DNA from 4 places in the Streptomyces sp. 71268 genome. Region 1 is predicted to be linked to each of the others. Evidence: riboswitches for the same ligand, from Rfam matches in the RefSeq annotation. Region 1 holds a riboswitch; each other region holds the start of a gene.
What was found. Region 1 has a riboswitch for cyclic di-AMP ahead of OYE22_RS29875 (transglycosylase family protein). Riboswitches for the same ligand answer to the same signal wherever they lie in the genome.
Positions count from the first base shown of each region.

Region 2: it holds a riboswitch for cyclic di-AMP, as region 1 does, so the genes downstream of both, OYE22_RS20990 (transglycosylase family protein) here and OYE22_RS29875 (transglycosylase family protein) in region 1, are expected to answer to the same signal.
Region 3: it holds a riboswitch for cyclic di-AMP, as region 1 does, so the genes downstream of both, OYE22_RS00980 (C40 family peptidase) here and OYE22_RS29875 (transglycosylase family protein) in region 1, are expected to answer to the same signal.
Region 4: it holds a riboswitch for cyclic di-AMP, as region 1 does, so the genes downstream of both, OYE22_RS20375 (C40 family peptidase) here and OYE22_RS29875 (transglycosylase family protein) in region 1, are expected to answer to the same signal.

Region 1 covers NZ_CP114200.1:7,449,198-7,456,669, forward strand. The annotation lists gene OYE22_RS29860 (TetR/AcrR family transcriptional regulator) at 1-467, shown strand, start outside; gene OYE22_RS29865 (alpha/beta hydrolase) at 776-1,729, shown strand; gene OYE22_RS29870 (serine/threonine-protein kinase) at 1,875-3,971, opposite strand; cyclic di-AMP (ydaO/yuaA leader) riboswitch at 4,891-5,089, shown strand; gene OYE22_RS29875 (transglycosylase family protein) at 5,095-6,378, shown strand; gene OYE22_RS29880 (DUF1266 domain-containing protein) at 6,717-7,472, shown strand, end outside.
Region 2 covers NZ_CP114200.1:5,313,397-5,320,868, reverse strand. The annotation lists gene OYE22_RS21005 (DUF501 domain-containing protein) at 1-172, opposite strand, end outside; gene OYE22_RS21000 (septum formation initiator family protein) at 321-791, opposite strand; gene eno (phosphopyruvate hydratase) at 1,037-2,323, opposite strand; gene OYE22_RS20990 (transglycosylase family protein) at 2,853-3,614, opposite strand; cyclic di-AMP (ydaO/yuaA leader) riboswitch at 3,617-3,782, opposite strand; gene OYE22_RS20985 (transglycosylase family protein) at 4,058-5,173, opposite strand; gene OYE22_RS20980 (cytochrome P450) at 5,719-6,957, opposite strand; gene OYE22_RS20975 (DUF6479 family protein) at 7,380-7,472, opposite strand, start outside.
Region 3 covers NZ_CP114200.1:305,968-313,439, reverse strand. The annotation lists gene OYE22_RS01010 (SpoIIE family protein phosphatase) at 1-367, opposite strand, end outside; gene OYE22_RS01005 (alpha/beta fold hydrolase) at 888-1,622, opposite strand; gene OYE22_RS01000 (hypothetical protein) at 1,622-1,999, opposite strand; gene OYE22_RS00995 (LLM class flavin-dependent oxidoreductase) at 2,318-3,457, shown strand; gene OYE22_RS00990 (FMN reductase) at 3,588-4,214, shown strand; gene OYE22_RS00985 (hypothetical protein) at 4,359-4,958, opposite strand; gene OYE22_RS00980 (C40 family peptidase) at 5,200-5,673, opposite strand; cyclic di-AMP (ydaO/yuaA leader) riboswitch at 5,677-5,830, opposite strand; gene OYE22_RS00975 (class I SAM-dependent methyltransferase) at 6,333-7,358, opposite strand.
Region 4 covers NZ_CP114200.1:5,149,317-5,156,788, reverse strand. The annotation lists gene OYE22_RS20385 (peptidoglycan DD-metalloendopeptidase family protein) at 1-1,505, shown strand, start outside; gene OYE22_RS20380 (ATP-dependent DNA helicase) at 1,760-4,624, opposite strand; cyclic di-AMP (ydaO/yuaA leader) riboswitch at 4,783-5,026, shown strand; gene OYE22_RS20375 (C40 family peptidase) at 5,034-6,272, shown strand; gene OYE22_RS20370 (Rrf2 family transcriptional regulator) at 6,594-7,034, shown strand; gene OYE22_RS20365 (globin domain-containing protein) at 7,276-7,472, shown strand, end outside.

The DNA.
Region 1 (7,472 bases):
GGCTCGGCCGCGGCAGCATCTACGGCACCTTCGGCAGCAAGCGCGAGCTGTACCTGAGGGCCGTCGACCGCTACGGCGAAGATGCCAGGGAGGCGTTCGTCAGTCGCCTCTCCGGGCCGGGCTCCGGGCTCGACGCGGTGCGCGGCCTGGTGCGCTTCTACGTGGAGGGCGCGCTGGCGGACGACGACCACAAGGGCTGTCTGATGACCAACACCGCGGTCGAACTGCCTGCGGACGAGGGGGCGCGCCGACGCGTGGCCACCGGCCTGGAGTCCCTGGAGACGGCCATCATGGGCGCGCTCGTGCGGGCCCGCGCCGAGGGCGAGCTGGCGCCGGACAAGGACCCCGCCTCGCTGGCCAGGTTCCTGGTCACGCTGCTCCAGGGGGTTCGCGTAGTGGGCAAGACCCCGGTGCGCGAGCGCTTCCTGAACGACACCGTGGAGCGGGCGCTGGCCGTCCTGGACTGAGCCACCGCCACGGGGCCCGCCGCCCCGTCCCGTACTTCCTCCCCTCACTCCCGGGTCGGGGCGTGCCCCGGCCCGGGGCGTGCCGCGCTGTCCGGCGCGGCGGCGTCCCCGCGCGGCCGTCGCCACCCGTGCGACCGAGCCCCACGCGCCGGGGGCTGCCCGAACCTGTCTCGACCCGGGCGTACGCCTGCCCGCTTATTTGACTGCTCATTCAAGAAAACCGGAAGCCTTCACGCTCGACACTCGTCACGGCGAGGAGGCGCGACCGGCCAGAAGACGACAAGAAGAACAAGAAGGAGACACACCCCATGACCGACCACCACCCCGTGCCCACCGACGCCGAGTTGGCCGCCTCGCTCGCCGGCGACTTCACCAGCGCGTACGCCACCGTCAACGGCATCCGACTGCACCACGTCACCGGCGGCAGCGGTGCACCGCTGATCCTGCTGGGTGGCTGGCCGCAGACCTGGTGGCAGTTCCGCAAGGTACTGCCCGAGCTGGCCCGCACCTTCCGGGTGACCGCCGTGGACCTGCGCGGCATGGGTGGCTCGGACAAGCCGGCGGACGGTTACGACAAGCGCACCATGGCGCGGGACATCCACGAGCTGATCCGACACCTGGGCCACGAATCGGCGTTCGTCGCCGGACACGACATCGGCGCCTCGGTCGGCTACCACCTCGCCGCCAACCACCCGACGTCCGTGCGTCGCCTGGTCACCATCGACCTGGGTGTGCCCGACGAGTCCTGGTTGCGGATCGGCATGCTGCCCGGCTCGGACGAACAGGCCGAGGCCATCGCCCAGGGCCGGGGCGGCTACCCCTGGTGGTTCGCGTTCAACCAGCTGCGCGGCCTCCCCGAGGAACTGCTCGCCGGCCGCTTCCGCCCGCTGGTCGACTGGCTGTACGGACACATGCTGCTCGACCAGGCGTCCGTCGAGGAGGACGCGCGGCGGATCTACGTCCACGCCTACGACACGCGCGAGGCCATCCGGGCGGGCAACGGCTGGTACCAGACGATGCGCCAGGACATCGCCGACCTGGCCACCCACGCCCCCGTCACGCTCCCCATCCTGACGCTGGCCGGCGAGACCAGCTACGCCGCGCTGCGCGAACAGATGGGCCCCGACAAGGGCACCGACATCCGCGTGGTCGAGGTGGCGGGCAGCGGCCACTACGTACCGGAGGAGCAGCCGGAGGCCGTGGTGCGGGAGCTGCTCGCCTTCTTCGGGGAGGAAGCCACGCCGGCCGGGCCCGCGCGCTAGGCGCGCCCGCCACTCACCGCTCGCCGGCACAAGGCACTGACGGCCACCCGCCGCCCCCGCACGGAGCGCGCTTTCCCTCCCCGTAACCGCTCGGCGGTCGCCCGGGGAGGGTAAGCGGACTCCAGGGGCCCGCTGGTGGCTCGTCTCAGGACCCCTCGCACGACTCCGGGTCCAGATCCGGTGGGCCCGGTGGGCCCTGCGGGGCGAGCAGGTCGGCGAGGTTCTTCTGGTACATGGACTCCCAGCCCTTCCTGTCCGCCAGGATCTTCCGCACCGCCGAGCACACCTCGCGCTTGAGGACCGGCTGCCCGGGGAGCATCGCCACGCCGTACGCCTCCGTGCCCTCGATGGTCTCCAGCCGCCGGACCTTGCCGAAGTTCTTGCTCTCGTAGCCCGCGAGGATGACGTCGTCCGAGGCCACGGCGTAGACCTGCGAGTCCTCGTCCAACAGTTCCTTCAGGCAGCGCCTGTAGCTGGTGGGCGGGGACTTCATCATGGTGAAGCCGAGCTTGGGCAGTTCCTTCCAGTACGTCGACTTCTGCGGCGTGCACACCTCCACGCGAAGCTCTTTGAGGTCGTTGGGGCCCTCGATGTCGGGGTACTTGCGCGACTTCTCGCGCACCAGGAACCCACGGCCCGCCTTGTAGTACGGACCGACGAAGTCGATGTCGCCGTCCTTCCGCATGGTGTACGAGGCGACGACGAGATCCACCGTCTTCTTCGCCAGTTCGCTGCTCCGGTTCTCGGTGCTCACCGGGAAGAACTTCACGTCCGCCTTGTCCGTGTAACCCAAGTGCTCGGCGACCTTGTAGGCCATGTCGATGTCATAGCCCCTGTACGTGTCCTTCGTGCCGGGTACCCGCTCGCTCAGGCCCGGCTGGTCGTCCTTCACGCCGATCCGCAGGGTGGGGTGCGTCTTCCGCCATGTCGGCGTCCCGGGGCCGCCGCCCTGACGGTCCGGGGCGGCGGTGTCGCTGCCCTCGGCCTTCTCGCCGAAGCCGAAGCCCTCGGTCACGAACCAGCCGGCGGTGATCAGCACCGCGACACACGTGGCCACCGCCACCACCACCTTTCCCCTCTTACGGGGGCCGCTTCGCGGACGCTTCTCCGCGAGGTCGGGGGAGGCTGGTTCGGCCGGGTCCGGGGCCGGAGTCTGGGCCGGGGCCGAGGCCGGGGCCGGGGCAGCGGCGGGGCCGGCGGCCCTCGGCGCGGGGTCCGGTTCGGGCGCGGGCGCGGGCCCGGGTGCCGGCGGGCGCGGCGCGACCATCACCGGGCCCGCGTTCGACGGACCGGCCAGCACCTCGCCCAGCATGGCGTCCGCCGTGGCCGCGTCCAGGCGCTCGTCGGGATCGCTGCGCAGCAGCCCCTGGATCACCGGGGCGAGGGGGCCGGCGTACCGGGGTACCGGGTTCGGCGTGCGCAGGATGCTTTCCTGGACCTCCCAGACCTCGCTGCCGCCGAACGGGAGGCGGCCCTCGACCATCTCGTACAACGTGACTCCGAGCGCCCACAGGTCGGACGCGGGCGTGGGGCCGCGGGAGCCGGGTGCGAAGAGTTCGGGTGCCAGGTACGGGGGTGTGCCGATGATGCTGCCGGGGCGGGTGACGGAGGCGGCGCCCACGAACGTCGCGATGCCGAAGTCCACCAGGATCACCAGCCCGTCGTCGCGGACCAGTACGTTGCCCGGCTTCACGTCGCGGTGGACGACCGACGCCGCGTGCACCGCCCGCAGGCCGCGCAGGATCTGGTGGCCGATGTCCGCCGCCCTGGGCACGGCGAGCACCTGCTGGCTGCGCAGCAGGTCCGCCAGCGAGCCGGCGTCGAGCAGCTTCATCACGATCCAGACCTGGTTGTCCGTCTCGACCTGGTCGTGGACCGTCACCACGTTCGGGTGCTCGATCTTGGCGATCGCCTCCGCCTCCCGGCGCGCCCGCTGCATCGCCGCGGCCTGGGTGTCGGCGGTCATCGCGTTCCGGTCGAGCAGGCCCTTGACGGCGACGAACCGGCGCAGCCGCCGGTCATGGGCCTTCCACACCTCGCCCATGCCGCCGCTGCCGATCGGTTCCAGCAGTTCGTAGCGGCCGTCGATCACCACGTGCGGACGGCCGGGCGCGGGTGAGTCCTTGTGCGTCGGCGTCCGGGGCCATCTCTGTGTCCCCTCGGAGCCCGCCCGCGCCGGGGCGCTGCCCGCCCAGTGGTCGTGGGGCCCACCGCCGGCCCCGGCCCTGTCCTCGTCTCGCATGTGCCCCCCTCGCAACCTGCACCAGGCCACAGTAAACGCTCAGTCAAAAGTACGCGGAGAGAGGCGAGATGAGGCGATACGGAGGCCGAATACCGTGCCCCGAGTGGTGGGACGGAGGTGCTGTCGGTAGCGGAACAAGGTAGCGCCGACTCCCGGAAATGTCAGCCGGTCACGGCGGCCGGCGCCCGCGACGGGGGAGGCGGACCCGACGGTGGCCCGAGCGTTAGGGGGCCCGCCCGGCGACTCGACGCCGACCCGGGCGCGCGCCGGACGCGATGGCTTCGCGGGCGCCGCGTGGGGCGCGGTGTGCGCGGCGGTCCATACGGCGATCGGTGTGACCGTACGGACGCGGCGGGCGTCGGGGGAGGGGCGCGGTCGTGGGTGGCGTGAGGCACGGGAAGGTGGGGCAAGGAGGGGCGGGGTGGGTCGCGCGGAGTCGGTCGCGGGATGTGTTGTGGGGCGGAGGCAACCCGGGCGAGGCATGGAGCGTGTTCTTAAGGGGAAGGCGTGCGAGACAACCCTCCGACGTGCCGGTTTTCTGTGGCGCGGGGCACATGTAGGGCCGCTTCGCTGGGTGTGCCGGCGTCGCGAGAGCGCCCGGCAAGATCACTTGAAAACGGACTGTTCGGGCTTATCGGGTCTTGTGTCGCAGCTCACGGGTGTCGCTGGTTGATCTGTCACGCGGCGTGTCCGTGCGATGCCGGCTGTCCGGCCGGGCCCCGCCCCGTCAGGGATGCGCTCGTCGCGGGCGTCCGGAAGATGTCGCCCTGGGGGACAGATCTCGTACGCAGCGTTATCTCTCATTGCGAGCTAATGCCTTAATTGATCTTTATCAGGCGGTTCGTGGCTTGTCGCCGGCGAAATGAATGTGTTTTGTTGGCGCTCCCGCTGAAACGAAGGCGGGTATCCGACGCCGGGATGCCGAATCTTGCCGCTGGCCGAGGAGAAACCTCAAAGACATGACGGCAAGAGCGGGGGAACCAGGTAAGTGCCGCACCGCGCTGAGCGCGGTCGGCTTGGGGTGAAGACGTGTCGCGGCGCCAGACGCCGCGCAGGGCACGTCCGGGCAACTCCAGCCCGAATCCGACAGCTCACCTCGCAGGCATAGGAGAGGGATACCCCTATGTCTCATCGCACGCGTCATCGCCGCATCAGCCCGCGTCGCCTCGGCATTTCCGTCGCGCTGACCGCTGGCGGCGCCAGCCTCGCCATTCCCTTCCTCGGGGCCACCCAGGCCAACGCCGCCTCGGTGGACGTGTGGGAGAAGGTCGCCCAGTGCGAGGCGACCGGCAACTGGAGCATCAACACCGGTAACGGCTTCTACGGCGGCCTGCAGTTCACCGACAGCACCTGGCGTGCCTTCGGCGGCGCGCAGTACGCCCCGCGCGCCGACCTGGCCACCAAGGACCAGCAGATCGCCGTGGCCGAGAAGGTCCTCAAGGTGCAGGGCCCCGGCGCCTGGCCGGTGTGCTCCGTCAAGGCGGGCCTGACCGCCGGCGGCCCGGCCCCGCAGCTGTCCACCGACGGCACCCGCGAGCAGGCGAACACCACCCGCGACGCCCGCACCGCGCCGCAGGCCGCGCCCAAGGCCGCCCCGAAGGCCGCTGCCCCCAAGGCCGCGCCGAAGGCCGCCCCGAAGGCCGAGAGCAAGCCCGCTCCGCGCACCCAGAACTCGACCGCCGGCAAGGCGTACACCGTGCGCTCCGGCGACACGCTGTTCAAGATCTCCCAGGCGCACGACGTCAACGGTGGCTGGCGCGCGGTCTACGACCGCAACCAGGACGTCATCGGCGACAACCCGAACCTGATCTTCCCGAACCAGCACCTGACCCTGCCCGGTGCCGGCTCCGCCGCCAAGGCCCCGCAGCAGAAGGCGGCCCCGCAGCAGCAGGCCGCCCCGCAGGCCGCCCAGGCGCCGAAGCAGCAGGCCGCCCCCAAGGCCGCGCAGCCGCAGGCCGCCCAGGCCGCGCCGAAGCCGCAGGCCGAGACCCCCTCGGCGACCGGCTTCACCGCTCCGGTGGCCAACAGCACCATGGGCACCCCCTACCACCAGTCCGGTGGTAGCTGGTCCAGCGGCTACCACACCGGCGTGGACTTCCCGGTCGCCACCGGCACCTCCGTGAAGTCCATCGGCGCCGGCCAGGTCGTCTCGGCCGGCTGGGCGGGCTCGTACGGCAACCAGGTCGTCATCCGCCACGCGGACGGCCACTACAGCCAGTACGCCCACCTGTCGCAGCTCTCCGTCTCGACCGGCCAGTCGGTCACCGGCGGCCAGCAGATCGGCCTGTCCGGCAGCACCGGCAACAGCAGCGGCCCGCACCTGCACTTTGAGGTGCGCACCGGCGCCGGCTACGGCTCGGACGTCGACCCGGTCAGCTACCTGCGTGGCAAGGGCGTCAGCCTCTGACCAGCGGCTCGATCGCTGAGCGGGCGCCCCTGACCGATCGCTGACCAAGGGCTCCCCGTACCACCGCACCACCCGATGTGCCCCCGCGCCGACCCGGCGCGGGGGCACATCGGCGTTCCGCGAGGGCAGATTCGCCTGCCGCGAGGGCATTTGGTGGCCGGCCACCCGGGTGCTACGGGGCGGGCGCTGGGTAGAGTTCCCGCTCATGGGGTTGTGGAACGGGGAGGAACCCGCGAAACAGGGTGGCACCGAGCCGGAGCGCACCGCCGACGGTCCCGTGCGGAGCGTCGACGGCCCGGCACGCGGCGTCGGCGAGCGCGAGACGCTGGCAGCCCGCGATGCCTCGGCGACCGAGGCCGACCCACCCACCGACGCCGACGGCGCCCCGCCACGCCACGCGCCGGCCCCCCCGCCCCGCCGACCCCGCGCCATCCGCCGGCCCGCACGCGAGCGGCGGGTCCACCGCTCCGGATGCCCCGCGGCTCCCCGACGACCGGCAGCCGTCCGCCGCGCCCGCGGCGGCCGACGGCCCGAGCTCGTCGCCGGACGGCGCGCGCCAGGCACAGCCACAGACACCGTCACCCGCTGAGTGGCAGTCCTCCGCCTGGCAGCCACCGAGCGCCATCGAGCAGGAGCTGTACGACGCGAAGACCCGCGGCGACTGGGCCCGCTACGTCACCGCGCTGGCCCACACCCCACTCTTCGTGGCGGACTCGCGGGAGCGCGTGGACGCCCACCCCGACACCGTGGTCTTCACGCCGTACCGCGACCCGCGTACCCGTACCGACTGCCTCGCCGTGTACACCGAGGGCATGCTGCCGGCACCGGCCGAGGACCCGGTCTTCCACTCCGGCTCGCTGGGTTGGTACGCGCGGGTGTGGGGCCCCAAGGACCCGCCGTGGCTCGCGGTCAACCCGGGCAGCCCGTGCGAGGCGTACTTCCCCACCACCCCGAGCCACCGCGCGGTCTGGCAGCAGCACGCGGACCACGCCGCCGCCACCGACACCCCGCAGCCCCAGCTCCGCGCCCTGATCGTCGGCGGGCCGCTGCGCGGCCCGGTGGCCCACGGCCTGGCCTGCGGGGCACTGCTCAGC
Region 2 (7,472 bases), 2.1 Mb from region 1:
GCGTGCCGTCCGGCAGCCGGGGCGCGGTCTCGACGACGTCCGGGTTGCCGCACGGGCAGCGGTGGGCGATCGCGCGCAGGCCGCGCGGGACCCGGCCGAGCTGGTCACCGACGGCGGCGACGTCCGCGTCGGTCGGGGCGGCGGGTGCGGTCTGCGGAGGGGGCGTTTCCATGCGAGCAGGGTTCTCTTCGGTTCGTCGGGCCGCCGCGCCGGATGCGACGGGCGCGGCGGAGGTGGCGGGTGGGGCGGGTACGGGGTGGCTGGTGCGGCGTGGCAGGTGTGGTGGGGCGGGTTACGGGAGGGGTGGCCGGCGCCGTGGGTCAGCGCTGGGCGTCGGCCGTGTCGACCTCGCCCCACAGGTTGCCGTACCAGGGCTGGTCGGCGGAGCGGTCCTCGTCGGAGCGCTCGGCGTCGTCGTCGCCCGGGCCCAGCATGCTGTACCCGGTCTCGCCGGGGCGCAGGTAGTGCAGGTGCTCGCGGGCCAGGCGCTCGACATACGCGGGGTCCTCGAGGCGGGCCTTGCGGTCGCGCAGCCGCTCGACGTCCTCACGGATCCGCTCGGCCTGCCGGCGCTGGTCGGCGATGTCGGAGCGCTGCGACACGTACTGCCGTATCGGGTACGCGAGCGCGACGACGAGCGAGCAGACGACGAGCGCGAGGAGCGCGGCGCGGCCGGTGAGCCGGCCGCGGCGGGGCGGCCTGGCCCGGGTGCGGGCCCGGTAGACCCGGGCCGCGGCGTTCTCGCCGAGCGCCCTCAGCCTGGTCGCGGTGGAGAACCGGTCCGCGGGCACGTCTTACCCCTTCGTCCGTAGGTCGTCCGTGAGCGGCCGTCAGCGGCCGTACGACGGCGGTCAGCCGTCGTCAACCGGTCAGCCGGGCGCGCTCGGACGGGTGCGCCTGGTCGGTCGGCGTGCGCCGGCCGCCGAACGCGCGCCGCCAGCACACACGTGCGTCCCCGGCCACGGTACGGGACCGGGGCCGGGGACGGACGGAAAAGCGGTGGGCTCGCCGTGCGGTGGGCGCGGCGCGGCCCGGCTCAGCCCTCGAAGCGGAAGCGCGGGAAGGCGCTGCGGCCCGCGTAGACGGCCGCGTCGTCGAGGATCTCCTCGATGCGCAGGAGCTGGTTGTACTTGGCCACGCGCTCGGAGCGGGCCGGGGCGCCGGTCTTGATCTGACCGCAGTTGGTGGCCACGGCCAGGTCGGCGATGGTGACGTCCTCGGTCTCGCCGGAGCGGTGGGACATCATGCACTTGAAGCCGTTGCGCTGGGCCAGCTCGACCGCGTCCAGCGTCTCGGTCAGCGAGCCGATCTGGTTGACCTTGACCAGCAGGGCGTTGGCGGTGCCGGAGTCGATGCCCCGGGCGAGGCGCTCCGGGTTGGTGACGAACAGGTCGTCGCCGACGATCTGCACCTTGTCGCCCAGCTCGTCGGTGAGGGTCTTCCAGCCGTCCCAGTCCTCCTCGTTCAGCGGGTCCTCGATGGAGACCAGCGGGTAGGCGGCGACCAGCTCGGCGTAGTACGCGGTCATCTCGGCGGCGCTGCGCGACTGGCCCTCGAACGCGTAGGCGCCGTCCTTGTAGAACTCGGACGCGGCGACGTCGAGCGCGAGCGCGATGTCCTGGCCCGGGGTGTAGCCGGCCTTCTTGATGGCCTCGACGATCAGGTCGAGCGCCTCGCGGTTGGAGTCCAGGTTCGGCGCGAAGCCGCCCTCGTCGCCGAGGCCGGTGGACAGGCCGCGCTCCTTCAGGACGCCCTTGAGCGTGTGGTAGACCTCGGCGCCCCAGCGCAGGGCCTCGGAGAAGGACTCCGCGCCGATCGGGGCGATCATGAACTCCTGGATGTCCACGTTGGAGTCGGCGTGCGAGCCGCCGTTCAGGATGTTCATCATCGGCACCGGGAGCTGGTGCGCGTTCGGGCCGCCGAGGTAGCGGAAGAGCGGCAGGTCGGACGCCTCGGAGGCGGCGTGCGCGACGGCCAGCGAGACGCCGAGGATGGCGTTGGCGCCGAGCGAGGACTTGTCCGGCGTGGCGTCCAGGTCGAACATGGCCTGGTCGATCAGGCGCTGCTCGGTGGCGTCGTAGCCGACCAGCTCCGGGCCGATCTGCTCGATGACCGCGAGCACGGCCTTCTCCACACCCTTGCCGCCGTAGCGGGCCTTGTCGCCGTCCCGCAGCTCAAGGGCCTCGAACTGGCCGGTCGAGGCGCCGGACGGCACGGCAGCACGGCCGGTGCTGCCGTCGTCGAGGCCGACCTCGACCTCGACCGTGGGGTTGCCTCGCGAGTCGAGGATCTCGCGAGCTACGACGACGTCGATAGACGGCACGAGCGGTCTCCTTCGTGTGGGTCTGAGCTTCTGCGACACGAGCCTAACCGGCCCCGGCACCCCGGCTCGCCGCACGCCCGCCGGACGAGACGACAAGAGGGACAAAAGCGCAGATCGATGGGTGAACGGCGCAACCGAATCGGCCGCGCGGCCCCGGACAGCGCCGGCCGGGACGTCCGCGCGAGGCGCCCGCGGCATGCCTACCGGGCCCAGGCGACCGGGCGCCGTCCGGACGGCGGCGGCCCGGCGTCCGTACGGCGGCGGCGCGGGGCCCGTACGGCGGCCGGACGGCGCGTGGCGCGTCGCGGGGGGGCGTACGGGGAGGGCGTACGGGACGGCGTGTGCGGGCGGCGTACGGGGGCGGCTCGGCCGGGCGCGGCCCGCGCGGGGTGGCAAACGCGGAGCCCCGCCGCGATGCGCTCGGGGGTGGGCGCACCGTGGCGGGGCGGTCTGCGGTCCCTCCGGGGCGGGGAGGGACGGACGCCGGGCCGGCTCTGGGGCGGAGCCGGCCGGGCGCCGGAGGCGGGGATCAGCTCAGGTGGAGCTGCTGGCCCGGGAAGATCAGGTCGGCATCGGTGACGATCTCGTCGTTGAGGTCGTACAGCTTCTGCCAGCCACCCTTGACGTTCTCGGCCTCGGCGATCTTGGCGAGGGTGTCGCCGGCCTCGACCTTGTACTCGCCGTCGCCCTTCTTGATCGTCTTCGGGGCGCTCTGCTGCGGCGCGGCCTGCTTCGGGGCGGCGTGCTTGGGCACGTACCGCTCGGAGCTGCGGCTCGGGGCCTGGTCGTCCGAGGCGCGCGGGCCGGCGTGCTTCGGGGCGGCCTTCGGCGCGGACTGCTGCGGCGCGGCCTGCTGCTGCTTGGGCGCGGCCTGCTGCGGCGCCTGCTGCTTGGGGGCCTGCTGCTTGGGCGCGGTGTAGCCGCCCTGGGTCAGGTTGACGCCGCAGTGCGGCCAGGCGCCCTTGCCCTGGCTGGCCAGGACCTTCTCGGCGATCTGTATCTGCTGGGCCTTGGACGCCTTGTCGGCGGTCGGGGCGTAGGCGGTGCCGCCGTACGCGGCCCAGGTGGAGGCGGAGAACTGCAGGCCGCCGTAGTAGCCGTTGCCGGTGTTGATCGACCAGTTGCCGGTCGACTCGCACTGGGCGACCTGGTCCCACTGGCCGGTGGTGGCGGCGTTGGCGCCGGTGGCCCCCATCAGCGGCACGGCGACGGCGGCACCGGTGACACCGGCGAGCGTGGCGATGCGGGTGGCCTTGGACGGACGGCGGTGCTTGCCCTTGGAAATCAGCATGTTGGTTTCCTCACCGACGCCTACGAGGTGAGCTGTCGGGTTCGGACTGTGAGTTGCCCGGCCGCGGTTTCCCGCGGCTTCACCCCAAGCCGTTCAGCCCCCTCGTTTCACGGACCGTCCGGCACTTACCTGTGGTTCCCCCGCTCCTGCCTTCGGCGCTTGACGCGTCGGTTCCCCCCGGCCGCCGGCAGGATTCGGCGTGACGACCAGTGGCGCCCGCGGTGGCGAGCGATGAAGACCGTAATCACAGATCCCCGGGGTGCTCAAACCCCAACATCCCTGGAAAGTCAGTGGGGTTTACCCGCAAGAAAATCACATCACCGCAGGTCAGACAGTGCACCTGATGGACGGACAAGCACGACACGCCGGAGATCGAACGAGACCCATGTCTCACTTTCGCGAATCGGTGCACACCTGGGTGAAACACCCAAAGTGACGACCGATCAGCGGTCCGCCGTGGCCTCCAGGTCGAGCTTCTGGCCGGGCAGGATCAGGTCGGGGTCGTCCCCGATGACGCTCTCGTTGGCCTCGTAGAGCGCCGGCCAACCGCCCGGCGTCTCGTGCTGCTCGGCGATCGCCCACAGCGTGTCACCGGACCGGACCCGGTGCTCACTCCGCGTCTCCCCGTCCGACCGGTCGCCCACGCGCCCGCGCTCGCTGCGGTCGGCGTGCCGGCCCTCGGGGCGCTGTCGGTCGTCGTCCCGGCCGTCGGGGCGGCCCGGGGCGTCGGCGGGCTCCTCGCGGGGCTCGCCGCGGTGCTTGCCGGTGCCCGCGCCGTCCTCGCGCGCCCCCTCGCCGGCGCCGGGCCGCTCCCCGTCGCCACGCGGCGCGTCGGGCGTCTCGCGCCCGGCCTCGCCTCGGTCGGCGGGCCGCTCCTCGCCCCGGTTCGGGCTCGGGGTGGTACGGGGCGTCCCGGCGGGCTCCGCGTCGTCGCTGGGCGCGGACGCGTCGGGGCTGGGCTCGCCGCCCCGGCTGGGCGCCTTGTCCTGGGCTGGCGTGGCGTCCGGCGTCGACTCGGCGTCCGGGCCCCGCTCGTCGGTCGGGGTCGGCTTGGCGTCGTCCGGGGTGGGCTTCGCGTCCGGGGTCGCGTCCGGCTTCGGGCTCGGGGCGTGGCCGTAGTCGCCCCGGTCGGTGCCCCGGTCGTCGTGGCTGGGGTCGCCGGGGTTGACGTCCGGGATCTCGCCGTCCTCGGTCAGGCCGGCCGTCTGCGCGCAGTCGTTCCACGCCACGGGGCCGCGCTCGGACAGGATCGTCTGGGCGATGGCTATCTGCTGCGCGCGGCTGGCCAGGTCCGGACGGGGCGCGTGGTCCGTGCCGCCGTAGAGCTGCCAGGCGTCCAGGCTCAGGCCGAGGCCGCCGTAGCGCCCGTTGCCCTCGTTGGCGCTCCAGGTGCCCCCGCTCTCGCACTCGGCAACGCGGTCCCAGGTGGCCGTGTCGGCGGCGCCGGCGCTGGTGGCGCCGAGCAGCGGGAGGGCGATTCCCGCGCCGGTCACCCCCGCGGCGACGACGATGGCCGGGGCCTGACGGGGGCGGCGATGTTTGCCGTTGCCGGATCGCATGCGGTGGCCTCTCAGGTTGGCGGCAGATTTTGACGGTCGAACATACTGCCGGCCCGGGACCGTCACAAGCTGATGTAGCGGAGGTCACGCGGCGATCACACCTCTGACGGTACGTCAGTTCGCGGATGTGCGCGCCCGTTTGCCCGCCCCTCTAGCACAGGGCCGTAACGCGCTCGCGGGCGGCCGGCCGAAGGCCCGGCGCGCGGCCGTACCGAGGGGCGCGGGAGGTCAGGAACGGGGCACGGGGCGCGCGGGGTCGGCAGTGGCGGTCGGCGTCGCGCTGCCCGGCACGTCGAACGGCCGGCGCACGGGGCGCCCACCGCCCCTTTCCGGCACCCGGGCGCGTCAACGGCGCCTCCTCCCATCGCCGTACGCGCCCTACGTAGCCGACCGCACGGGCCCGGCCCGGCTGGAGGTCACCTCGCTGGAGGCCCCCGTTGGAGGCCGACGCCGCTGGAGTCGGCCCGCGCGGGCCGCCGTACTAAGGGGAGGCCGCCCGCGCGGGCCGCCGTACCAGGAGGAGGTCCCGGTCGCGGGTCGCCGTACTAAGAGGAGGCCGGAGCGCCGGGTGGGGTGAAGGTGACCGGCAGGGTGCGCAGGCCGCGCATGATGAGGCCGCCGCGCCAGCGCAGTTCGTCCGGGTCGGCGTCCAACCGGAGGTCGGGCAGCCGGGTCAGCAGGGTGCCGATCGCGGTGCGCGCCTCGATGCGGGCCAGCGGGGCGCCCACGCAGTAGTGGATGCCGTGGCCGTAGCCCAGGTGCTGGTTGTCGCGGCGGGAGAGGTCGAGCCGGTCGGGGTCGGGGAAGCGGCGCGGGTCGCGGTCGGCGGCGGCGAGCACCACCAGGACCGGTTCGCCCGTCGCGACGTGCTGCCCGTCGATGGTCAGTGGCGCGGTGGCGAACCGCCAGGTCGCCAGCTCGACCGGCCCGTCGTACCGCAGCAGCTCCTCCACGCCGGTGTCCAGGAGCGTGGTGTCCCCCGTGGCCAGCGCGGCCTGGAGCCTGGCCCGCTCGGCGGGGTGGCGCAGCAGGGCCAGGGTGCCGTTGCCGATGAGGTTGATGGTCGTCTCGAACCCGGCGAACAGGAGGACGAAGCACATGGCCGCGGCCTCGTTCTCGGTCAGGTGCTCGCCGTGGTCGCTGGCCCTGATGAGCCCGGAGATCAGGTCGTCGCCCAGGTTCTCGCGCTTGCGGTGGATGAGGTCGGCGAGGTAGTCGCGGATCTTCCTCACCGCGCGGGCCACGCCGCCGCGCGGGCCGCCGCCGTGCCGGATCATCATGCCCGCCCAGTCCCGGAAGTCGTCCTGGTCCTCGGGCGGGACGCCGAGCATGTCGCAGATGGCGTAGATGGGGAGCGGGAAGGCGAACTCGTGGATCAGGTCGGCGCTGCCGCGCTCGGCGAACGCGTCGATCAACTGGTCGGTCAGCTCCCGCACGCGCGGCGCGAACTCGGCGGCGCGGCGCGGTGTGAACGCGGTGGAGACCAGCCGGCGCAGCCGCGTGTGGTCCGGCGGGTCGATGTTGAGCAGGTGCGTCATCAGGTCGGCGCCGCGCTCCCCCGGAATGCCGACCCGTCCCTTGGCGTGCGCGGCGGCGCTGTGCCGCAGCGGGTTCTTCGACAGCCGCGGATCGGCCAGCACCCGCCTGGCGTCGGCGTACCGCGTCACGAGCCACGCCTCGACGCCGCTGGGCAGCGTGGTCTTGTGGACGGGGGCGTGCTCGCGCAGCCAGGCGTACGCGGGGTACGGGTCGCTGGCGAACTCCCACGTGAACAGCGGCGGCATCGGCGGCACGCCGACCCCCGACGCGCCCGCCTCCGGCGCGGCCGGGCCCGACCCGGCCGAGCCCGGCGCCCCTGAGCCGGGCGCCCCTGGGCCGGGCGACCGTGAGCCCGGCGCCTCTGAGCCCGGTCCGGCTGAGCCGGACGCGTCCGACTCGGGGGTGTGCGGGCCTGGTGGGCGGTGCCCGGGGGCGTCGGGCGCCGCCCCGCCGGGCAGCGGCTCGTGGGCCGGCGGGTCGGTGAGCGGGTGGTGGGCGGCGGCCCGCGCGGCGGTCTGGTCGGGGGTCTGGGCCAGCGGGCAGGTCGGGGCCGGCGGGCGGGGAGCGGTTTCTTCGGGCACCCTCCGACGCTACTCGCCCCGCGCCGGCCCCCGGCGCGGTGGCGCGGCGCCGGGGCGGCCGGGCGAAGGGGCGGCGGAGCGGCGGGTTACTTGCGGCGGCGCCGGCCGGTGTACTCGCCCTCGCGGGCGGGCCTGGTGCCCTCGTTGCCGTGGTCCTTGAACTCGTACGGCATCATCCG
Region 3 (7,472 bases), 7.1 Mb from region 1:
GGATCGGCTTGCCGAGCGTCAGGCAGATGGTGGCGAACTGGTCCACGTTGACGGTGCTCAACTCACCCACCGGGTCCGGCTCCAGCGTGGTGAGCGCGTCGATGGCGGCGACCGCCATGGCCCGCGTGGCCGGGCGCCCCTGATAGCCGGGGTGCGCGCCCTCCTCGCCGTGCAGCACCGACTCCAGCAGGTCGACGGCTGCCGCGTCGGCGAAGCGGGGGACGGTGAAGTCGGCGAGCTCCTGCGAGGTGGAGACCAGGTCGAGGGTGGTCCCGATACGCACGCTGGCCTCATTAAGCCACCCGAGCTGACCGCTCGCCGTGTCCTCCTCGACGCCCTGCTCCACGTCCGTCTCCTCCTTGTCCACCGCGCCGTGAGCTGCCCGCCACGCGCTGTTGGGTCGCCGACTCTAGCCCCCAGCCGGCTCACCGCCCGGTACGACCTGGCATGTCGTCCGTTCCATGCCACCGCCGACGGCAAACGGCGCACCTCACCACGGCGGGCGAGGGGGAGCGGCGCTGGCGGGTGACCGGCGGGCGCGGGGCGCCGCAGCACGCACCGCGCGCCTGGGCGAGGGGAACGGGGCCGGCGGGCGCGAACCCCACTCCGGCCGTGGGCCGTTTCGTGGCGATGTCCGCACCGTCTCTCGCACCTTCGTTCCCCGCGCCGTGCTGGAGGGTCGGCGGCAGGCCGCACCCGGGCACCCCGCCCAGGGCTGTGCCACCGGCGGGACCCATCGCGCTCAGCCAGGTTCCCGCACGCCCTGGCGCTACCTTATGGGCGATCGGCCCGACCGGCACCCGGGCGTCAGCGGGTGATTCCCCCGGTCACGCCGGTGCGCCGGCCCCGCGCACCGCCCACGTGCCCGGAGCCGCACGCCGCATGGCTCACGCCTGGCGAAGGGCCTCGGGGGCCGGGACTGCGGCCGTCGCGTTCGTGGCCGAGGACAGCGCGTCGGCCACCACGGGGGGCAGCGGCGCCAGCCCGAGCAGGCCGCTGACCACCCGGGTGGTCAGCGAGTGCCAGGCCGCGGCCCGGCGCACCATGGCGTGCTCGCCGTCCGGCAGCAGCAGCGTGCAGGCGTCGGCGCCGGCCCGCCGGGCCCGTTCCGTCAACCGTCGCGAGTCGGCCGGCGCCGTGATCCGGTCCCGCTCGCCGTGCAGCAGGACCACCCGCTTGCCGGCGAGGTGGTCCACCGGCTCACCCTCCGGACACCACGGCGCGAGCCCCACCACGGCCTGCACCTGGGGCGCGGCGGCGGCCCGCAGCGCCGCACGGCCGCCCATGGAGTGCCCGACCAGCACCACGGGCACCGGCCCGTGCAGCGCCACCAGCTCGTCCAGGGCCCGCTGGGCGTCCTCGGCCGCGTCATCGCGCTCGCCGTTCCAGCCACGGTGCCGGTAGCGCACGCTCCCCAACGCCACCCGGTGCTCGGCGGTCGCCCGCGCGATGGACCGGGCGAAGGGCAGCATGCGCGCGCCGGGCAGGTTGAGCGCGGGCGGCGGCTCAAGGCCCTCCTCGCGCCCGCCGTGCAGCAGCACGACCGCCGCTCGCGGCGGCGTGGGCGACGGGCGCAGCACCAGCGCCGCCCCGGTCTCGCGGCTGAGGAACGAACGCGACATCACGGCCTCCCCCGGCCCCCGCCGAGCAGCCCCGCCACGGAGAGCGCGCCCCAGCCCACCGAGACGGCCACGGCCGCAAGGCGCCGGTCGCGCTCCGGCAGGGTCAGGCCGAGCAGCGCGGCGTCACCGAAGTCGGCGGCGATGCGCACGGCGGTGGCCGCTCGCAGGGCGGGGCCCTCCGGGGCCACCACCATGGCCAGCCCGCTGACCGCGTCCCGCCACGCCAGTGGCCGCAGCGAGACCCGCGTGTCGGGGGCCACCGTCCCGTCGGGCCCGGTCAGCCCGGAGGGCTTGGCCAACAGATCGGGCCGCGCCGTGACCGCGAGGCCGTAGAGCGCGGTGGCCGCGCCCACCGTCCGTAGCAGACCCACCCGCATCCTGCCCATCACCCTCTCCACGTCCCAGCTCGTCCGGCCGTGGTGGCCGCCCGGCCACGGCGCCATCGGCCGTCATCCCACACCGTACGCGGCGCCGGTCGCAGCGGGTGCGGGCGGCGTACGTACGCGGCGGCGAGACCCCCGGCAGCGCCCCCGCCGGGGCGTCGCGCCGGTGTCGAGCGGGCGGCCGTCCGCCCTGGCGGGCACGGCTGAGGAGTGGGGGAATAGGGCGGTGGGGCACCTGGTTGACGGGGATGGTTGAATATTGAACCAACGGCTCGGAGGATGGCCCCCGGGCAACGGAAGAGGTGGAGCGACATGCAGTTCGGGATCTTCACGGTCGGCGACGTCACCACGGACCCGACGAACGGGAGCACGCCGAGCGAGTACGAGCGGATCAAGGCGATGGTCGCCATCGCGCGCAAGGCCGAGGAGGTCGGCCTCGACGTCTTCGCGACCGGCGAGCACCACAACCCGCCCTTCGTCCCGTCCTCGCCGACCACCATGCTCGGCTACATCGCCGCCCAGACCGAGCGGCTGATCCTGTCCACCTCCACCACGCTGATCACCACGAACGACCCGGTGAAGATCGCCGAGGACTTCGCGATGCTCCAGCACCTGGCGGACGGCCGGGTCGACCTCATGCTCGGCCGCGGCAACACCGGCCCGGTCTACCCCTGGTTCGGCCAGGACATCCGGCAGGGCATCCCGCTGGCCATCGAGAACTACGCGCTGCTGCACCAGCTCTGGCGCGAGGACGTGGTCGACTGGGAGGGCAAGTTCCGTACCCCCTTGCAGGGCTTCACCTCCACGCCCCGCCCGCTGGACGGCGTCGCGCCGTTCGTCTGGCACGGCTCGATCCGCAGCCCGGAGATCGCCGAGCAGGCCGCGTACTACGGAGACGGCTTCTTCGCCAACAACATCTTCTGGCCCAAGGAGCACTTCATCCGGCTGATCGACCTCTACCGGCGGCGCTTCGCCCACTACGGTCACGGCACCCCGGAACAGGCCGTCGTCGGGCTCGGCGGGCAGGTGTTCATGCGCAAGAACTCGCAGGACGCCGTGCGCGAGTTCCGGCCCTACTTCGACAACGCGCCGGTGTACGGGCACGGTCCCTCGCTGGAGGAGTTCACCGAGCAGACGCCGCTGACCGTGGGCAGCCCGCAGGAGGTCATCGACAAGACGCTGACCTTCCGCGAGTCCTTCGGCGACTACCAGCGCCAGCTGTTCCTGATGGACCACGCCGGCCTGCCGCTGAAGACCGTCCTGGAACAGCTCGACCTGCTCGGCGAGGAAGTGGTCCCGGTGCTGCGCCGCGAGTTCGCCGCCGGCCGCCCCGCCGAGGTGCCGGACGGCCCGACGCACGCGGCCCTGGTCGCCCGGGCCACCGCCGAGGCCGACGGCGCGGCCAAGGCCGGCGAGCACACCGGGCGGCCCGGCACGGACACCCCGGCCTGACCACCACCGGACGCGGCGCCCGCCGGCGGGCTCACCCACAGCCCGCCTGCGGCGCCGCCCCCGGCACCCGCCGGTCCCGTACGCCCTCCGGCCCCACACCACCCCGCAACCCCACCCCAGGAGACACCACATGAAGCCCCTGCACCTGGTGGCCGTCACCGCCGGGCTGAGCCAGCCGTCCTCCACCCGGCTGCTGGCCGACCGGCTGGCCACGGCCGCCCAGCGACAGCTCGCGGACGCCGGCCGGCCGGTCGAGGTCCAGGTGGTCGAACTGCGTGAGCTGGCCACCGCCATCGCCCAGCACATGGTCACCGGCTTCCCGGGCACCGCGCTGCGCGCCGCCCTCGACGCGGTGACCCGCGCCGACGCGCTGATTGCGGTCACGCCCGTGTTCACCGCCTCCTACAGCGGCCTGTTCAAGTCGTTCTTCGACGTGCTGGACAACGAGGCGCTGGTCGACAAGCCCGTGCTGATCGCGGCGACCGGCGGCACGGCCCGCCACTCCCTGGTCCTCGACCACGCGCTGCGCCCGCTCTTCGGTTACCTGCGCGCCGTCACCGTGCCCACCGGCGTCTACGCCGCCTCCGAGGACTGGGGCGCGGCCGGGGACGGCCGTACCGACGGGCTGAGCGAGCGAATCGACCGCGCCGCACGCCAACTCGCCGGCCTGCTGGTCGACGCCCCGTCCGTGCCGCACCAGGACGACGACGAGGTCGTCCCCTTCGCCCAGCAACTGGCCGCGGTGCGCGGAGCCTGACGGCGCGCAGGCGCCGGGGCGCCGTACGCACGGATGCCGCCGACACGCCATGTGGCGTGTCGGCGGCATCCGTGGAGCCGATCGGCCGCCGTGGTTCACCTGCCGTGGTCCGGGGCGCTCCGCGTCCCGGGTTCAGCCCTCGGTTCAGCGCAGCAGGTCGAGCAGGTCACCGAGTGTGTCCGGGGCGAGCCTCGGCATGTCGGCGACCGCGTTGAGCGTGAAGAGGTGGTCGCCCTTGCGCACCGGCGACTTGCCGAAGGTCTTCTTGAGCAGCTTCTCGCCCTCGGGAGTCAGCGCGGTCCGCACGTTGACCGCCTTGACCTGCTTCTGCGTGACCTTCGCGTTCTCCCGCTTGATGGTGTAGGTCAGGAACCGCACCGGCTGCGCCTTGGCCCGGTTGACCGAGGCGTGCGCCTGGGTCCGCGAGGACTTGTTCACGTAGTTGTAGATCTTGGTGAGGTCGAGACGGTCGTCCTTGTCACGAAACGTGACACCGCCCTGCAACTTCGCGTAGTCCCTCGTGCCCTCGACCAGCGGGAGGGACACGCACTGGCGCTGCTTGCCGGTGATCCGAGCGGCCCCCGTGGCGGCCAGCGTGACCTTCGCCTTGGCAAGCTGCTTGGCGGCGGGCTTGCTCAGGCAGAACTCGGCCTTGCCGTTCTTGATGGGCTTGGCTGCCTCACCAGCCTGGGCCGGCGTCACCGCGCACGCCAGCGCCGCTGCGACGACGGCAACCCCCGTCATTCCTCGCATCATGACTCGTCCTCGTGGATCAGGCTGACCGTGATTCGGTCGGCACGTGAGGACAACGGGGATTGCTCCCTGCGGGTGACGTACTCGATGGCAACATCACTCGGCTTGGTGACATCGACCCGGAACCGGCCCGTAGGGCGGCTCTCGTCCCCACACCCCTCTCGTCCCAGGGTCGTGGGGTCGGGGCGCGGCGCGGCATCGCCCGCCCGGCGCCCCGACCCACCCGTCATGGTCAGCGGACGCGGCCGTACCAGACCTTGTTGGTCCAGATCTTCTCCAGCCGCACCGACTTGCCAGGCTTGGGCGCGTGCCAGATCTTGTTCTTCCCGGCGTAGATGCCCACGTGGTAGACGTTCCGCCCGGAGTGGAAGAAGACCAGGTCACCCGCCTTGCGCGAGCTCTTGGACAGGTGGCGGGTCTTGTTGTACTGGGCCGCCGCCGTGCGCGGCAGCTTCTTGCCCGCCTTCTTGAACGAGTAGAGCGTCAACCCCGAGCAGTCGAACCGGTGCGGGCCGACCGCCCCGTACTTGTAGGGTGCGCCCTTCTTGCCGGCGGCGATCTTGAGCGCCTTGCCGGAGGCCGTCGCCGCCTGCGCATCGGTCGTCAGGGCGGGGACGAACGAGGAACCGGCCAGCACCGTGGCGGTGAGGGCCGAAGCGGTGCCGATGCGCGTGGCGATCGAGGGTATGCGTGGCTGCGCGGACATACGAAAGCCCTTCGTCATCCGCCTGCGAAAGATGACCTGTCGGGTTCGGACTGGCGAAGTTGCCCGGCCACTCGCGTGGCTTCACCCCAAGGGCCACCGACTTCGTGGCCCGTCGTGCCTGGGTCTCCCGTTCCTGCCGATTTCGTGTTCTTCTCACTGGGCCCGCGCGGCGGCAGGACTCGGCGTCCGCCCGGACCGCCCCGCCGTGGTGACGGGGGCTTGGTGGTGTCGGATAGGGATACTGCGTCATCCACGGCCCGAATTCGCAGCCGAAAGGGCCGTATGTGAACTTCTTCACCTTCGCTGGTGACACAGAACCGCGGTCGGTCTCATCCCCCATACGAGTCGCGCAAACCCGCTCTGAACTGCGAAAACGCCGAACCGGACGCAGAGGTTCCAGGGCGTGACCAGGCTGTGGGCCAGGCAGCCGCCCACCACCCCCGGGTTCGCGGCGCGCGCGGCGGTGTGCCGTGACGCGACGTCAATCCGCGCGCACGGCCGGCCGTCGGCGACCCGGCGCCGCGCGACACCGGAGGCGCGGGGTGACGGTGGCGTGGTGTCACGGTGGCGGCGGGATGGCGATGACCGTGTGTCTCCGCCACCGCCGGCCGTTCCCGGCCCGCCGCCTGCGTCTGGGGCAAGCCGTCGAACGCGTGAGGCTAGTCGTCGAAGGGGCAGGTGCCGACGAAGGCCCGGAACTCCTCGCCGGGCACCAGGCGGCGGGAGCGCACCTGTGTGAAGCCCGCGTCCCGCATCTGCCCCAACAGCTCGGCCGGGCGCGGCAGCGGGCCGGCGAAGTCGGCGTACGCGCACCACAGGTTCAGCATCTCCATGCCCGGGCCGCCACCCTGGCAACTCGTCGTCAGGAGCAGCTTGCCGCCGGGCATCAGAAACGAGCGCGCCCGCTCCAGCACCTTGGTCCGCTCACCGTGGGGGAAGTAGTAGATGTTGTTGTGCAGCGTGACCAGGTCGAACTTCTGCTCCGTCGAGTACGTCCGCAGGTCGCTGCGGACGACCTCCACCCGGTCGGACAGGTTCCACTTGTCCAGGTTCGCCTGCGCCTGCGCCACCACCTCGTCCTGCAGGTCGATCGCCACGGCCGTCAGCCGAGGGTTGAGCGAGGCGGCGTGCCGTACGTAGGTGCCGCTGCCGCAGCCCACCTCCAGGAGCCGGACCGGTGAGTTCCGGTCGACCTGCTGCTCCACCACGCCCTGCACGGCGGGTTCGAGGACACGGGACGAGCGGGCGATGAGCGCGCCGTCCTGGTCGGCGATCGACACCCGACGCCCTTCGCGCAGCATGTCGGGGGCGTCCAGGAGCAGTGGGGCGTGGAAGCGCATGAGCTGTTCGAGCAGCGCCACGTAGGCGTCCGCCTCCGGCCGCGCCAGCGACTTGGCCAGGCGGCCGCGCAGCCGGTAGCGCCCGCCGCGCGAGCCGAGTTCTCCGAGCCGCACTCCCATGTCGAGCCAGACGCCGAGCAGTTGCTCCTCACCGTGCATGCCCAGCTCGTCGGCGAGCGCGGGCGCGTCGAGCGGTTGCCGCGCGAGATGGCGCAGCACGCCACTGTTGGCGGCCGCGGCCAGGAACGAGGCGCGGTACGCGGGGCCGGCGAGCTCCCGCGGCATCCGCATGGCCAGTGAGAGGTGATTGCTGCGCACCAGCTTGGTGAACGTTCGGATCTTCACGGGGAGTTCCTCATCTGTGCTGGGTGGTGGGCGGCGTACGCGCGAACGGCGCTGGGCCGGCGCGGAACGGGCCGGGGGACACACCCGCGCCCCGGGGTCCGGTGGCGCAGTGGC
Region 4 (7,472 bases), 2.3 Mb from region 1:
TCGCCGGGCCCGCGGATACCGGCCAGTTGGACGGCGGGCCCTTCGCCGCCGACACCTTCGCCACCGGCACCTTCGACGTCGGCCCCTTCGCCGACCAGGCGGCGGGCCAGGCGACGGACCAGGCGTACGGCACCGGGCAGTTCGACTCCGGGCAGTTCGACGCCGCGCAGTGGAACACCGGCGCCTTCGACGGCGCCCCGCGCGAGGCCGGGCATCACGAGACCGGGCAGCACGACACCGGCCAGTGGGAGACCGAAGGGCACGGGTCCGGTCCGTACGGCAGCATCCAGTGGGATACCGGCTCCTTCCAGGTTTCGGACGCCGCCGGCGACGTGGCCCGTGGCGCGGCGCTGGACCTGCCGGGCGAGGCGCACGCCGGCGCGCCAGGGCAGTACGACGAGAACGGCGCCTGGAACACCGGCTCCTTCGCGACGACCCTCGCCGGTGTTCCCGACTACGAGCAGCCGTACCCCGGGGCGGAGTCGGTCGACGAGGAACACACCAGGGCCCACGAGCGGGCGCACGACCCGGCGCCCGAGGCGGAACCTGAACGTACGGCCGCCTTCCCGGCCTTGTCCGAGGCCGATCTCGACGCCCCGTACGACCTCGACGCCGCCCCCGGCGACGCGTCCTCCCCCCACCCCTCCGGCCCCTCGGCCCCCTCCCTCGCGGAACCCGGCACCCGCGCAGCCCGACGTCGGCAGCAGCCCGAGGCCGCGGTCGCCACCGCCCCGCCCGCGCGCCGGGACGGCGGCCGTGGCCGGCGCCGGCCGGCCACGCGCTCGCGACGTTCCGCGCTGCTGACCGTCGCCGTACCGTCCGTCGCCGTCATGGGCGTCGCGGCGGTGGCCGCCGCGTCCGTCAGCGGTGTGGGCAGCGACGGCGACAAGAAGGACGAGTCGACCACGCAGGCCGCTCCCGACCGCCCGATGGTGCAGCCCACCGCCGCCAACAGCAAGCTGGACACCCAGCTCGCCGGGCTCACCGAGAAGGCCGACAACTTCGCCAACCGCGCCAGCCGCACCCAGGAGCGCATCGATCTCAAGGCGCGGCAGGCCGCGGAGAAGAGGCGCAAGGCGGAGGAGGCCGCGCGCAAGGAGGCCATGCGTCCCAAGTACGCGCTCCCGGTGCAGCAGCACGGACTCAGCGCGCAGTACGGGCAGGCGGGCATCAACTGGATGTCGGTGCACACCGGCATCGACTTCCCCGTCGACTACGGCACGCCCGTCATGGCCGCCACCGACGGCACGGTGCGGACGCAGTTCAACACCGCCTACGGGAACATGGCGATAGTGACGTCGCCCGATGGCACCGAGACCTGGTACTGCCACCTGGGCAGCACGAAGGTGCGTACCGGATCGGTGCAGGCAGGCGACACCATTGGTTACTCGGGCGACTCCGGCAACTCCACCGGCCCGCACCTGCACTTCGAGGTGCGCCCCGGCGGCGGTTCGGCCATCGACCCGCTGCCCTGGCTGCGCGGGCACGGACTCGACCCCACCTGACAGCGCGCCGCCGGCGGCGCCTCGCTCGCGCGCCGGCCGGCGGTGACAGCGCGACCCACGGCATGCCCCGCGCGGCCGGGCTGGGCGCACGCCCCTCAAGCCCGCCGCGCCGGGCGCTCGCCCCCCGCCGCGAACACCCCACAACCGCGCGAGCGCTCCACATCCGCTCGCATACCGGGCCACCCGAGCGCGCACACCGAGCCGTCAGAGCGTCGGCCCCGACGCGCGGTGGGCCCGCGCGCCGGGGCGTACGACTACAGCTTCTCCACCGGCGCGTACCGCAGCAGCAGCCGCTTGGGCTTCTCCTCGCCGAAGTCGATCGTGGCCTCGGCCGCGTCGCCGCTGCCCTTGACCCCCACGACCGTGCCCAGGCCGAACGAGTCGTGCGTGACCCGGTCGCCCACGGCCAGCGAGACCACCGGTCGGTCCTTGACCCGGCGGGTGGCGAAGGCGTTGCTGGTGCCCCGGCCGCCGCCCGAGCGTGACGACGCGGACAGCGACGAGGAGAGCGAGGAGGCCACCTGGCTCATCGAGGCGGACGGCGTCGCCGGGCCCGTGCGCTTCCAGGTCAGGTACTGGTCGGGGATCTCGTCGAGGAACCGGGACGGCGGGTTGTACGCGGGTTGGCCCCAGGCGCTGCGCATGGTGGAGCGGGTGAGGTAGAGCCGCTCGCGGGCGCGCGTGATGCCCACGTACGCCAGGCGGCGCTCCTCCTCCAACTCCTTGACCTGGCCGAGCGCCCGCATGTGCGGGAAGACCCCGTCCTCCAGGCCGGTCAGGAAGACCACCGGGAACTCCAGGCCCTTCGCGGTGTGCAGGGTCATCAGCGTGATCACGCCGGTGCCCTCCGCGTCCTCGTCGGGGATCTGGTCGGAGTCGGCGACCAGTGCCACCTTCTCCAGGAAGTCGGCCAGCGTGCCGGTCGTGGCCCCGGCACCGGCGGCCGCCACGTCCTCGGGCCCCGCGACAGCGGGCTGCGTCGCGCCCGGCGCCGCCACGGCGTCCTGCTCGGCCGGTCCGCCACCGGCCCCCGCGTTCGCGCCCGCCCCGGCCTCGGCGCCCTGGGCCACCACGCCCTGGGCCACCGCGGCGGCCGCCGCCTCCTCGACCGCGGCCACGGTCGCCGCGGTCTCGCCCGCGCCGGTGTCGCCGGCGTCCGCGGCCGGCCGCGCCTCGGCGTCCACCGGCTCGCCCGATGTCACGCCGCGCTCCTGCTCGAACTCCAGCGCCACCGCCGCGAGTTCCTGGAGGTTCTCCACCCGGGTCTCGTCCTGCGGGTCGGTGGAGGCCTGGAGTTCGGCGAGGTAGCCCGTGCGCTCGAGGACCGCCTCAAGCACCGTGGCCGGTCCGACGCCGGACTCCACGATGGTGCGCAGATCCTCAAGGAGCACGTTGAAGCGCTTGACCGCGTTGACGGAGCGCGCGGCCATGCCGTACGCCTCGTCGACCCGGCGCAGCGCCTGGGCGAAGGAGATGCGCTCGCGCTGGGCGAGCGCGTCGATCATCGCCTCGGCGCGCTCGCCGATGCCGCGCTTGGGGACGTTGAGGATGCGCCGCAGCGGCACCGTGTCCTCGGGGTTCGCGAGCACGCGCAGGTACGCGAGTATGTCGCGGACCTCCTTGCGCTCGTAGAAGCGGACGCCGCCGACGACCTTGTACGGCAGGCCGACGCGGATGAAGACCTCTTCGAAGACGCGGGACTGCGCGTTGGTCCGGTAGAAGACGGCCACGTCGCCGGCGCGGGCGTCGCCCGCGTCGGTGAGCCGGTCGATCTCGTCCGCGACGAACTGCGCCTCGTCGTGCTCGGTGTCGGCCACGTACCCGGTGATGGTGGCGCCGGCGCCGGCGTCCGTCCACAGGTTCTTCGGGCGGCGGTTCTCGTTGCGCTCGATGACGGCGTTGGCCGCGCTGAGGATGGTCTGCGTGGAACGGTAGTTCTGCTCCAGCAGGATCGTCGTCGCGTTCGGGTAGTCCTCCTCGAACTGGAGGATGTTGCGGATGGTCGCGCCACGGAACGCGTAGATCGACTGGTCAGCGTCGCCCACCACGCACAGTTCGGCCGCGGACTCGGCCGGCCCGACCAGCTCGCGCACCAGCGTGTACTGCGCGTGGTTGGTGTCCTGGTACTCGTCCACCAGCACGTGCCGGAACCGGCGGCGGTAGTGCTCCGAGACGTCCGGGAACGCCTGGAGCAGGTGCACCGTGGTCATGATGATGTCGTCAAAGTCGAGGGCGTTGGCCTCGCGCAGCCTGGCCTGGTACATCGTGTACGCCTCGGCCAGCGTCTTCTCGAAGCCGCCACCGGAACCCGCGCCGTCGCCGCCCACCTGCGCCGCGTAGGTCTCCTCGTCGATGAGCTCGTTCTTGAGGTTGGAGATCTTGGCGCTGAAGGACTTGGGCGGGAACCGCTTCGGGTCCAGGTCCAGGTCGCGGCAGACCAGGGCCATCAGCCGCTTGGAGTCGGCCGCGTCGTAGATCGAGAACGAGGACGTGAAGCCGAGCTTCTTGGACTCGCGGCGCAGGATGCGCACGCAGGCGCTGTGGAACGTCGACACCCACATGGCGTTCGCGCGCTGGCCCACGAGGTCCGTGACGCGCTCCTTCATCTCGCCCGCGGCCTTGTTCGTGAACGTGATCGCCAGGATCTCGCCAGGGTGCGCGCGGCGGGCGCCCAGCAGATGCGCGATGCGGTGGGTGAGCACCCGGGTCTTGCCCGAGCCGGCGCCGGCGACGATGAGCAGCGGCGATCCGGCGTGCACGACGGCGGCCCGCTGCTGCTCGTTCATCCCCTCAAGCAGCGCGGCCGGGTCCACGGCCGGGCGCGGCGCGCCGTTGCGGTAGTACGCCTCGCGCTCGCCGTACGGCTCCGGCTCCTCGCCGTACGCGTCGGACCCCGCGCGGCCGGCGCGCTCGCCGAAGCCGGCGGCCGGCCCCGGCCCCGCGCTCGGGGCGAGGTCCCAGCCCTCGAACAGGTCGTGCGGAACCTGCTCCGGGGCCTGGCCCGCGGGCACCGTCGGGTCACCCGGGGCGTCCTCGGGGATCTCCTGCTCCTCGGGCGGGGGCTCGCCGCCCGACCGGGCAAGATCCGCCAGGAAGTCGTCGTCAAAGAGGCTGCTCATCGCGAACCGAGTCTAGGCGGCACCACTGACAACCCGCACCGCCCTTCCCCCGACCCCTTCCCGACATGTCGAACACCAGCCTTCCCAGCCACCCGGGCCGTTGGCTACGGTGCCTGGTCATGGCGGCCCGTACCCCCGTCGGCGAAAGCGTCGGCAACGGGCGGCCCGCGCCGAGTCCGGCCCTGTCAGGCGGCCGGAGCCGGGGACCCACCGTTCCCCGCGCCTTACGGGAGTCTCCCGGAGGCGGGGGGAAGTACCACCGGGGTGAATCGGACCGCATCCCCATGTGCGGACCGTAGGGCATTCCCTTCCCTCCCCGTGCGCTCGGTGACGCCCGTCCCCGAGCCGCGCGGAGCGCCCGAACCCGACAGCTAACCCGGTAGGCGGTCCACGGAAGGAGTCGCCTCCCTTGGCGTCACACCGCAGGTCGCGGTACCGGCTGGACGTGTCGTCCGGTCGTCGTACCGTCGCCGGCCTCACCACGGCCGCGCTCGCCTCCCTCGCCCTCCTCGTCCAGCTCGCGCCGTCGGCCACCGCCGTACCGCGCGAGCCGCGCCCCTCGGTCGAGGAGGTGCGGCAGCGGGTCGACGCGCTGTACCGCGAGGCCGGCAGCGCCACCCAGGCGTACAACGGGGCCAAGGAGCGCACGGACGCGCAGCAGGCCCGGGTGGACGAACTGCTCGGGGACGTCGCCGAGCACACCGAGCGAGTCAACGAGGCGCGCCGCAAGCTGGGGACCTTCGCGGCGGCCCAGTACCGCACCGGCAGCGCCCACTCGACCGCGACGCTGCTCCTGGCCGCCGACTCCCAGCGTCTCTTCGACCAGTCGCACCTGCTGGCCCGGATGACCAGTCGGCAGCAGCGGGCACTGGCGGACTACGAGGCCCGGCGGGCGACGGCGGCCACCCAGCGCGGCAAGGCGGCGCGGAGCCTGGCCTCCCTCACCGCCGCCCAGGACGACCTGCGGGCCAAGAAGAAGTCCGTACAGACCAAGCTGGCCGAGGCCCGCAAGCTGCTGTCCAGATTGACCGCCGAGGAGAAGGCCAGGCTGGCGGAGCTGGAGCGCAGGAAGCAGGCCGAGGCCGAGCGCAAGGCCAAGGAGTTGGCCCGCGAGCAGGCCGAGAAGGAGCGCGCGGAGCGGGAGCGGCGCGAGCGGGAACAGCGGGAGCGTGAGCAGCGCGAGAACGCCGGCGACACGGGCGGCGACAGCGGCGACGGAAGCGGCCAGGGCGGGGCCGCGGGCCGCGGCGACGGCTCGGGCGACATCGGCCCGAGCGACCCCGCTTCCCCGGCCGACACGGCGAAGGCGCAACAGGCCATCGACTTCGCGCGGGCACAGCTCGGCAAGCCGTACGTGTGGGGCGCGACCGGCCCCAACGCGTACGACTGCTCCGGGCTGACGCAGGGCGCGTGGAAGGCCGCCGGGGTGACCCTGCCGCGCACCACCTGGGACCAGGTCAAGGTCGGCCAACGCATAGCCACCACCGACCTCGCCCCCGGTGACCTGGTCTTCTTCTTCGACGACATCAGCCATGTCGGCCTCTACGTCGGCGAGGGCAAGATGATCCACGCGCCGAGGCCCGGGGCCAACGTGCGGGTCGAGTCGATCTACACGATGCCGCTGTACGGGAACGTGCGGCCGGCCTGACCCGCCGGGCCCCCGCCCCCACGGAGCGGGCCCGCCTCCCCTGGCGCGGGGGCGGGCCCGCTCGCCGGTGGGGGCGGTTTCCGCTGGCTGCTGGCCGCTGGCGGGAGGGTGCGGCGTACGCCGGGGGTGGGCGAGGGTGGCGAAGACGGTGCCGGTCACGGCCTCGCGGGGAGGGGCGGCGTCCGTCGGGCCGCTGGCGGGAGGACCGCTGGCGGGAGGACCGCTGGACCGCTGGACCGCTGGACCGCTGAGCGAACGGGCGCGGGGACCAAGGGCACCCCCAAAGACGAATCGCAGATGCGTATTCCATAGAATCGCGGCGTGCGACTGACCAAGGCCACCGATCTGGCGCTCCGCGTCGCCATGCGCCTCGCGGTGCTCGACGCGGAGAGCGCGCCGACCACTCGCGAGGTGGCCGACGCCGTCGCCGTGCCGTACAGCCATGCCGCGAAGGCCGTCACCCGGCTGCGCCACCTCGGCGTGGTCGAGGCCCGGCGCGGCCGGGGCGGCGGGCTGGCGCTGACCTCGACCGGGCGCGCCGCGTCGCTCGGCTGGCTGGTACGCGAGCTTGAGGGGGCGGGTGACGTGGTGGGCTGCGAGGACGACCCGCCCTGCCCGCTGCGCACGGCGTGCCGGCTGCGCAGCGCGCTACGCCAGGCACAGGAATCCTTCTACGCCACGCTCGACCCGATCACCATCGCCGACCTCGTCTCCGCCCCGACCGGCCCCGTCCTGCTGGGCCTCACACCCCGTCCCACCTAGCACCCGAACACCACCCGCCACCTGATCACCACCCGCCGCGCCCACCGCGCACCGCGCGGGCCGCGGCCAAGCCCGCCCGCGCCTCACCGTGGCCACCTCGCGCCACCCCGCCCGAGGCCCCACGCCCACGTCGCCTCTCCCCGCTCCCCCCTGACCGGCCCTCGCGCCGGAATCCCCGCAATCCCTTCCGCGAACACCCTCGACCAAAAAGACGAATCTCAGAATCTGATTTGGAGTAGCCATGCTGTCCGAAAAGTCGGCCGTCGCGGTCCGTGCCACGCTGCCCGCCGTGCACGGCGCGCTCGACGAGATCGCCGCACGCTTCTACGACCGGCTGTTCGCGGCCCACCCCGCGCTGCTGCGCGACCTGTTCAACCGTGGCAACCAGGCCAACGGGACGCAGCGGCAGGCGCTCGCCGGCGCGCTCGCGGCGTTCGC